Regions from separate parts of the Chryseobacterium sp. 2VB genome, predicted to be linked through region 1. Evidence: riboswitches for the same ligand, from Rfam matches in the RefSeq annotation. Region 1 holds a riboswitch; each other region holds the start of a gene.
The links. A riboswitch is a leader RNA that binds a small molecule or an ion and turns the genes downstream of it on or off. The one in region 1 is predicted to bind thiamine pyrophosphate.
Positions count from the first base shown of each region.

Region 2: linked by a shared signal. The riboswitch ahead of thiS (sulfur carrier protein ThiS) and the one ahead of pnuC (nicotinamide riboside transporter PnuC) in region 1 are both predicted to bind thiamine pyrophosphate.
Region 3: linked by a shared signal. The riboswitch ahead of FFS26_RS08090 (TonB-dependent receptor) and the one ahead of pnuC (nicotinamide riboside transporter PnuC) in region 1 are both predicted to bind thiamine pyrophosphate.

Region 1 covers NZ_SCNC01000001.1:254,486-257,767, reverse strand. Annotated here, with positions in the region: gene FFS26_RS01150 (hypothetical protein) at 1-659, opposite strand, end outside; gene pnuC (nicotinamide riboside transporter PnuC) at 646-1,242, opposite strand; TPP riboswitch at 1,268-1,376, opposite strand; gene FFS26_RS01140 (PA2169 family four-helix-bundle protein) at 1,499-1,960, shown strand; gene FFS26_RS01135 (DUF4142 domain-containing protein) at 2,084-2,695, opposite strand; gene FFS26_RS01130 (alpha-ketoglutarate-dependent dioxygenase AlkB family protein) at 2,826-3,282, opposite strand, start outside.
Region 2 covers NZ_SCNC01000006.1:109,527-112,808, forward strand. Annotated here, with positions in the region: gene thiC (phosphomethylpyrimidine synthase ThiC) at 1-1,677, opposite strand, end outside; gene thiS (sulfur carrier protein ThiS) at 1,702-1,908, opposite strand; TPP riboswitch at 1,966-2,062, opposite strand; gene FFS26_RS08180 (RluA family pseudouridine synthase) at 2,179-2,856, opposite strand; gene FFS26_RS08185 (hypothetical protein) at 2,868-3,182, opposite strand; gene panB (3-methyl-2-oxobutanoate hydroxymethyltransferase) at 3,186-3,282, opposite strand, start outside.
Region 3 covers NZ_SCNC01000006.1:85,870-89,151, forward strand. Annotated here, with positions in the region: gene FFS26_RS08090 (TonB-dependent receptor) at 1-1,359, opposite strand, end outside; TPP riboswitch at 1,461-1,552, opposite strand; gene FFS26_RS08095 (WG repeat-containing protein) at 1,694-2,464, opposite strand; gene FFS26_RS08100 (bifunctional aconitate hydratase 2/2-methylisocitrate dehydratase) at 2,752-3,282, shown strand, end outside.

The DNA.
Region 1 (3,282 bases):
AGTGTTAAGTCCGCAAAAACCCGGAACGGAATGCTGTCCAGAATATCATTCGTGAAAAAAGTATCATAAACAAAGCTGTAATCTTCACTGACAACGACATTTTTAATGGCAAAAGAATAGGTTCCGCTGGCTTTCATTCCCATAGAGCTCCAATTGGGGATAATATGAACCTCCTCTTTAGGAACGATGAATGAATGGATGATCTCATTGCCGTCTTTATCCGTTATAACCTTACCATTTTCCATAACCCTGGCATTCAATGTAAAATGAGTCAAATGAGGTGCTCCTGTTGCAAAATTCCATGAACCGTTGATCAGATACGTGCTGTCATCCTGTTTTTCTGCCGTCCCGCCAACCATTCCGCTTCCTCCAAAGCAGGTTTCAGAATGTGTAAAGAATGATTGAGCAATTTCAGGTTTTATATTTCTGGAAAAGTAATTGGCACCGGCACAGAGTGTCAGCATCCAGCCGAAACTTCCATCGGTTTCAGCCCAGCCAAATAAGGCTTTAAGCCCCTCTTCAAAACGGTAGCCGAGTCCGCCATATTTTTGGGGAACCCAGATCTTAAGCAGTCCTTCCTCATGAATATGCTGCATTACTTTATCAGAAATTACAGAGGCGCCCTGAAGTTCTTGCCTGATCTCTTTAATACTCAGCATTAGCTTTGGATTTAATGATTTTCTGCCATTCTATATATCCTGAAATGGCCACTAAAAATAAAAACGACGTTAAAACAGCATAGAGATATAATTCTTTATGAATCATTAGCGGGATTGAAATAAGATTACTGACATTCAGTATTACCCAGTTTTCAATTTTTCTTCTTGCCATCAGCCACATTCCGGCCCAGGCAAAGGCGCTCACCAGAGAATCCCAGACCGGAACATCCGAGTCGGTAAAATGAGTCAGGAAGAACCAGAATAAGATAAAAGTTCCCAGAACAATTCCTCCGGTAATCCATTTTTCTGCAGTTGAGGTAACAGAGATTTCCATTTCGGATCTTTGTTTCCCGAATTTCCAGTACAGCCATCCGTAAATACTCATGATCAGATAATAAAGATTTAAGGTAAATTCAGCATACAACTTCGAATTTAGCATTACATAGAGTGTAAGCAGAATACCTGCAATTCCGAAAAGATAGTTGTTGACATTGTTTTTACGGGCCAGTAAAACCTGGATTACTGAAAATAAGACTCCGAACCATTCCGGTAAGGTAATTTGTTTTAAAATGTCCTGCATCATATTAATTATTAGAAATCAAATGATGAGATGATCAATAAGCAATCCCTACGCCGGCGTTATCCGGATCAGGTGTGGAAGTATATTCCTGGGTATCATCTCAGCCACCGTTATCTGTAGCACCCCATTGTTGGGCAAAGGTGCAGCTTTTTGTTGAAAAAAGAAAGGACTTTAGCCTATTATTTTTGAGATATGATCAGGATTATAAAGAGTCCGTCAGGTAAGTTTTAATTTTATAGCTCACTTTAAAAATTATATTATGAATCATCAGCAGGAAATATCGGTACTTAATGACTTACTACACATTACCAACGACAGGAAGGAAGGCTTTGAAAAAGTTGAGGGAAAAGTCTGGGAAATGTATCCGGATGTAAAAGATGAATATGAACATATGATTTCGCAGTCGAAAATCATGAAAAATGAACTGATCAACCTCATCACAGAAAAGCAAGGTACTCCGGAGGACTCAACGTCCATGGCAGGAGCTGTTCACAGAACATGGATTGACATTAAAAATTCTTTTACCATGGGAAATCTGATTGAATCTACATTAGAAAATGTGGTGTTTGGCGAAAAAGCAGCTATTGAAGCTTATCAAAATGCTCTGGATACTGGTGATCTCAGTCCAAAAAGTAGTGAGGTTGTATCTGAACAGCTTCGTATCCTGAAAGATTCTTACAGACAGTTTAAGAAAATTGAAGAATATAAAAAGAAAGAATAATCAAAAAACTCCTCTTCAAAAGAGGAGCCTTACTATAATCAAGAACAAAATAATATTTAATCACATCAAAATTATTAAATACTTTATGTTCATATTTATGATGCAGGTCATATAAACTGAATATTATTTGACTGCATTTTTAGCTTTTTCCGATTCCTGCAAATGATGTTCAAGTGTCGGAAGGGTTTTCGCTGCGAAAGATTTTAATGAAGCTTCTGTTCCTTCAGATGCCTCTTTTTTGAAGGCTTCCACATCTTCTTTATGATCACTGACCATTAGATCTGTATATTTTTTGTCAAAGTCTTTACCTTTCTTAGCTTTCAGGTCATCATACATCTTCTGCTTTTCGGCATCCAAACTTGTGGGTAAGGTATACCCTATTCCTGATGCCCAATTCTTAAGCTCGTCATTCGCTTTGGAATGATCGGTTAGCATCATTGATCCCAAAGATTTTACCAATGAGTTTTCAGCGTTTGTCGCGGCCAGTTTTCCCATCATTACCTCCATCAGTCCTCCTATGGCTGCATTATCTGCAAACTTTTTGTCCTGATCGCTGAGAGCACTTTTCTGATCTTTGGTGTCTGACATTTTGGTGGAGTCGCTTACCGTCATTCCTGATTCTGCAGGGGCAGACATTGTGGTACTTTCCTCAGATTGACTCGTGGTTGTCGGCTCGTTTTTTTTGCAGGCCGTTAAAGCAGCCAATGCAAAAATTGTTACTACAAGATTTTTCATAATAATAAATTTTAAGTGGTGATATTAATGAAGTCAAACAATGACTTTGTTTATAAATGCAACAATTTATCTGCCAAAAAAAAGATTAAAACATTTATAGCCTACTCATAAAACATTATGAATAAATATTTTACGACTTACTAACCAACCTAAATGTAAGATTAATACGCTCCTTCATAGAGGTTAGAGACTTGGCAATACGATGTTCCCAGTTTTCCTGAAGGTCTCCTTTCATAATCAATAATGATCCGTGAGGAAGAGGCAGGCTGTATTTACTCTGATGATGGTCTTTTTTCCTGAAATCAAAATTTCTGGTCTGCCCCAGACTTACTGATGCAATCACCGGACGTTTCCCATATCTGCTTTCCTTATCCCGATGCCAGGCAACAGAATCGTTATGATCTCTGTAAAGGTTCAACAGTACGGAATTGAACTGATACCCAAATGTTTCTTCTATTCTTTGTTTTAAAGAAAACAGTTCGGGTGTCCAATGATGGGCATCGAGTTCATTGTCTGCAGGATAGGCATTTTTCTCATCTCCATACCAGGCGGTTAAGCGTGGTGTCAGCACCATTTTATCATACATT
Region 2 (3,282 bases), on a different contig from region 1:
AATTTTTGCTCCTTCTGCCGGAAGGGTTTCATCATGATATGCTCTTGCTGTTTCCGGGTCTAATGACAGATTGAACTGATCTTCCCATCTGAATTCAAACCTTGCCTTACTTAATGCATTATCTCTGTATTGTGCGCCCGGATGACCTTTTGCCAAATCTGCCGCATGCGCTGCCAGTTTATAGGTTATTACTCCAACTTTGACATCATCCTTATTCGGAAGCCCCAAATGTTCTTTTGGAGTTACATAGCAAAGCATGGCACAGCCAAACCATCCGATCATCGCAGCCCCGATCCCTGAAGTAATATGATCATAACCCGGTGCAATATCCGTGGTTAAGGGGCCTAAGGTATAAAATGGAGCTTCATGGCATTCCTTCAGCTGTTTATCCATATTTTCTTTGATCATATGCATTGGTACGTGCCCGGGACCTTCAATCATTACCTGTACATTATGTTTCCAGGCAATTTTAGTGAGTTCACCTAAAGTTTCCAGTTCTGCAAACTGCGCTGCATCATTGGCATCTGCAATAGATCCCGGACGAAGACCGTCTCCCAGAGAGAAAGCCACGTCGTACTTCTTCATGATTTCACAGATCTCCTCAAAATGGGTATACAGAAAACTTTCTTTATGATGAAATAAGCACCATTTTGCCATAATCGATCCTCCTCTGGATACAATTCCGGTTACTCTGTTGGCTGTCAGATGAATATATCTTAGCAAAACGCCTGCGTGGATGGTAAAATAGGAAACTCCCTGTTCAGCCTGTTCAATCAGCGTATCTCTGAAGATTTCCCATGTAAGATCTTCAGGAACACCTTTTACTTTTTCCAATGCCTGATAGATTGGAACGGTACCAATCGGAACCGGACTGTTTCTGATGATCCATTCTCTTGTTTCGTGAATATTTTTACCGGTGGAAAGGTCCATAATGGTATCAGCTCCCCATCGGCAGGCCCAGACTGCTTTTTCTACTTCTTCTTCAATACTGGATGAAACGGCACTGTTTCCGATATTCGCATTGATCTTTACCAGGAAATTTCTCCCGATAATCATAGGTTCGCTTTCGGGGTGGTTGATGTTATTGGGAATAATAGCTCTTCCGGCAGCAATTTCGTCTCTTACAAATTCCGGGGTGATCTTACCTTTCGGAGTATTGGCTCCAAAGCTGTGTCCGGCATGCTGAAATGCCATTTCTTTTGATACGGATTCAAGCTGCTCTATTCTTTGATTTTCTCTGATGGCAACATACTCCATTTCCGGGGTAATGATTCCCTGTTTGGCATAATAAAGCTGGGTCAGTTCTTTGCCATCCTTTGCCACTTTGGGTTTATGATCATAGGAAAACCTTAGTTCATCCAGACGAGGATCGGCTAAACGGGCTTTGCCGTATTCAGATGTAATTCCGTCTAAGATATTCACATCATTTCTATCCAGAATCCATTGTTCTCTGATTCTTGGAAGCCCTTTCTGAATATCAATAACTGCATTTTCATCGGTATAAGGCCCCGAAGTGTCATAAATGGTTACCGGAGCATTATGTTCAAAGCCGCCATTGGTCAATTTTGTGGGGCTAAGCTGTATTTCACGCATGGCTACATTGATAGGGTGTAATTTTCCTTCAACATAGATTTTCTTTGAGTTCGGAAATGGCGAACATGTAATGGAGTGAGCCATAAGTATTGGTATTAAATATGAGAATTAACCGCCCTGAGTGGCGGTAATGATTAACACTGAATCGTTATTGTTGAGGATGGTTTCCGCCCAGACTGACAGCGGAATAATTCGGTTGTTGAGCGCTACAGCAATACCTTTTTTCTTTCCGGGTAACTCAATAGCCAGTAATGCTTCCAGGTTTGCAGGAAGTACATCAAATGTTTTTCGGGTGTGGTTGATTATAAGTTCCATTCCTAATAAATTAAATATACTTTAGGAATGGCCATTATTGTACAATAGAATGTACAGCAAAAGTCATCTACTTTTCCCTACGCTGGTATGATCCAGATCAGGTTCAAAGGGTAAAGTCTCAGTCTGTTGGTAACAGACACCCCTAAAGTTGGGAACGAAGTTAGACATTTTTTTAGAATGGGCAAAATCTGAAATGATATTAAAGAAAAAGTCCATCTCAAAATTGAGACGGACGTTTATGTTTTCCTTTGATTAACTAAAAATCTTTAGTTATTCCTCACATGCTCTCCAGATCGCATCATTTTGAGGTACCGGAGCTATAATTTCAATGTTTTCTTTGGTAACAGGGTGAATAAACTCCAGCTTTCGGGCGTGAAGATTGATTCCTCCGTCAGGGTTGGAACGTGGTGCTCCATATTTCAGATCACCTTTAATCGGAACTCCTGTTTTGGATAACTGAGCTCTGATCTGATGATGTCTTCCGGTTTCAAGATCAATTTCCAACAACAAATAATTGTCTAATGTTTTGATCACATGATAGGTAAGAATAGCTTCTTTGGCTCCTTCCGTAGCTTTTGAAAAAACAATGGCTTTATTATTTTTTTCGTTTTTCTTTAAATAATGCACCAGTCTCTGGCTTTGCGGAATCATTTCTTTTCCAACAACTGCCCAATATGTTTTTTTGACTTCACGGTTTTTCACCATCTGTGTCAAACGGGAAAGTGCTTTGGAAGTTTTTGCATAGATCACCAGCCCTGATGTGGGACGGTCTATACGATGAACCAAGCCGAGAAAAACATTTCCCGGCTTAGCATCTCTTATTTTTATAAAGTTCTTGATGGATTCTAATAGTGATTCATCGCCGGTCTTATCGCCCTGTACAAGCTGACCGACCTTTTTATTAATCACCAGAAGATGGTTGTCTTCATATATAATCTGCTCCTTCATACTTCTTCAGTCTATCTTCTTCTGTTGGATAATGACAGGATAATCCCTGCCAGAAGGCCTACCGTTTTAACAGCTGAAAGTTTTGAGCCTTCCGGAATAAATGCTCCGAATACACAGATAGCCGCTGCAGCATACATCGCATAAACAAAATTCTTATTCGTAAGTAACGGAGCCTGAATAAAGAAGCTCGCTCCGATCAAAACATAAAATACTTTTCTTGAAAGCAAATGATTAATTTCCGGGGAAAATAAATTAAACCATCCCACAGCCAGACAAATCAAAGCTGCGATAGATAATATTCCCTGAATAGATTGTTGGTTCTGCATGGATTAATAGCTTTCGTTTTCGTTTGGAAACTCTACATTTTTCACATCTTTCACGTATTGAGAAACGGCTCCTGTAATTTCTGTGTAAAGGTCGAGATAT
Region 3 (3,282 bases), on a different contig from region 1:
CCAGTTTTTACTTAAATCTGCCCCTTCACCATCACCAGCCGCCAGAATCTTTGTGTTGTAATTTATTTTTCTGAGCTGCAAGTCACCAAAGAATTCAAAATTATTCAATCTTAATAAAGCTTTTGCAAAACCAGACACCTCATTCTTTACAGAGCGGTTTCTGTAGTATTCACTTTCATCAATCTGAGGAAAAAATACTCCTGTTACATTTCCATAGTGTCTTCCGTAATACTGATTGACCACAGCACCGAAGTTCAGATCTAAATTTTCAAACTTTCCGTACAATGTAGAAACCATTCCGTAGAAATCGTTGTTCAGCCATTTTTTTCTGATAAAGTCTGAAGCTTTTATTGTTTGTCCTCCTTCTGTTATATTGGGAAGGTTGTATCTTGAAAACGGATCTCCCTGCTTGTAGTTTTCATAATATCCTTTTCCTTTTGTATAGTGGAACGTGGTTTCCAGATTCCAGCGGTCGTTGAATTTTTGTTCCCACAGCAACTGATAATGATTCTGTCTGTAGTTATCCGTTTCATTATCATAGAAACTTACAATATTCTCCCAACTGGCATCGTAAATGGCCCCTGAAATATTGAATTTGGGATCAGTCTCCCAGGTTTTACGATCAATCCCATTCCATGCCTGATAGGTTTTCTCTTTTCCGCCAAAAGCCATTAAACGTAATTTCGTATTTCCTTCCTCAAATAAAGCAGTGAAATTATAAGAATGTAAGCTGGATGAAGCTCTGTCGATGTATCCGTCAGAATGAATATGGGTATATCTTCCCATCACGGAAAGTCGGTTTTTCCAGAATTTCCCGGAACCTATTTCTGCTGAATATTTGTAAGTATTAAATGAACCGTAGCTATCATCCGTTTTAAAATAAAATTTCTCTTCAGGATCCTTGGAAAGTACGTTAATACTTGCTCCGAAGGCAGAAACCCCGTTATTGGAAGTTCCTACTCCCCTCTGAATGACAATCTGTGAGGCAGAACTTGTCAAATCCGGAACATTGACAAAAAAAGTTCCCTGGCTTTCAGAGTCGTTGTATGGAACACCATTCATCATCACATTGATGGCACTTCCCGAAACACCACGAATTCGGAAACCCGTATATCCTACCCCGTTTCCGGCATCTGACGTCGAAATAATGGAAGTTTGGTTTTTCAAAAGAATAGGAAGATCCTGTCCTAGATTCTTACTGTCCAGATCTTTCTGTACATTGACGATTTCCTTTGCTACCGGAAGCCTTTTGGTAAAGTTGACTGCTTCAATTTCCCTCACCTTTAGGGAATCTTTACTCTGAGCCTGTATAAAAGCCGCAGCTCCTACGGTAAGTCCTAAAAAAAATAATCCTTTCATTCTATAAATCTTTAACATTTAATGAATAAAAGGGGTTGAGCAATAATGTAACAATTTTATTAATTTAACAGTCTAGCAATTGGTATATTGTTATACTGTTTCATTGGTACATTTTCAATTCCCTAAACAGCATTACCTGTTCCAGGTTCATTGGGTATAATCTCAGCCTGTTAAAGCACCCCTTTATTTCAGTGGCAAAATTACAAAAAATATATGAATTGGAATTCGGGTTTCGGGGCGCGGGATATTGGGATACAGGATAAGAAAAAACAGAATGAAAAAATAAGAGTTATCGATGAATAACTTATAGTAATCATTCATCATTTATAACTCTTTAGTAGGTTTTGTTGTTGGCATCGATATAGTAGTAATTCGAACCGTCTTTTGTCACTTCAAACATTTTACCCAGTTTCCAGCTGAAATTTCTTTTAATATTGGAATATTCAAACGGAATAATCACTTTATTGTTAACATCAATAATTCCGAATTTGTCATTATTGGAGGCAACAATCATCGGATTCGCAACATCATCACCCTCAAGAATAAAAAGATACTGATATTGTGGATAGATCTGATACTGTCTGTAGTCGGCCGCATTTACAAATTTTGATTTTTCAATGATTCCATAAAAGCCATTGAGGATATACGCCTGGAATAGCTGTTGTTTATATTCTTCAAACTTACATTTTCCAAAATCGGTATCTTTAAACTGATAGACTCTCTTACCAGACTGATCTATGCGGTAAGAAATCATATTTTTCTCCACCGTAGCATAGTCTTTTGTTCCAAATTTTCTCACTTTTTCATTGGGTGAATTCAGAAGATTACAGTCTTCATAAAAAAATACGGCAATATGATATTCCGGCTGGATAATAAATTTCCCGTTCTGATTGACATACCCGAACTGATCTCCTTTTTTTTTAGGAATCAAAACAGGAAGATCTTTATTGATCACTACCAGATCAGCATTAGGTTTGCTGGCTGAAGCTGCTTTTTTAACCGTGGTTCTTGTTCCTTTTTTCACAGGAATTTTCTTCACAGATTTGGTCTGCGAGAAAATGAAAATCGAAATAAAAACACATAAAACATTCAGGATATTTTTCATATTCTCCATTTGATTACAAAAATACGACCAAAAATAGATATTATAAAATTCATATTTATAAAGAATCTAAATAATTTCGTTCTTATAAAATTGTAAAATTTCGTAATTTTGGGAACATTTTGAAATGTTTGATAATTTTAAAAAACTTTTGAAAAAGTGTGGATTATGCTGACTTTATTCGGTTAATGTTGCATCAAAATGCGAGAACTCAAAATGTCATTAATTGTATTTATACACACCGGTAAAGAAAAAGCTGACCTAGCTTTAATTTTGAAAGACCTTCTATTATGAGTATTTATAAGGATTACATCAAAGAGATTGAAGAAAGAAAAACCCAGGGGCTTCATCCAAAGCCAATTGATGGTGCTGAATTACTAAGCGAAATCATTGCACAAATTAAAGATTCAGATAATGCTGACCGACCGGACTCTCTTAAATTTTTCATTTATAACACACTACCCGGAACTACGAGTGCAGCGGGAGTAAAAGCAAAATTTTTAAAAGAAATTATTCTGGGTGAATCCGTAGTAGAAGAAATTTCCCCGGCATTTGCCTTTGAATTATTATCTCATATGAAAGGCGGACCTTCTATTGAGGTTCTGCTGGACCTTGCTTTAGACAACAATGCAGCTATTGCTAAAGAAGCTGCCAACGTTCTTAAAACTCAGGTTTTCCTTTATGAAGCAGATACGAACCGTTTGAAAGAAGCATTCAACAGCGGTAACGAAATTGCAAAAGAAATCCTTGAAAGCTACGCAAAAGCCGAATTCTTCACTAAACTTCCTGAAGTTGCTGAAGAAATTAAAGTAGTTACTTAT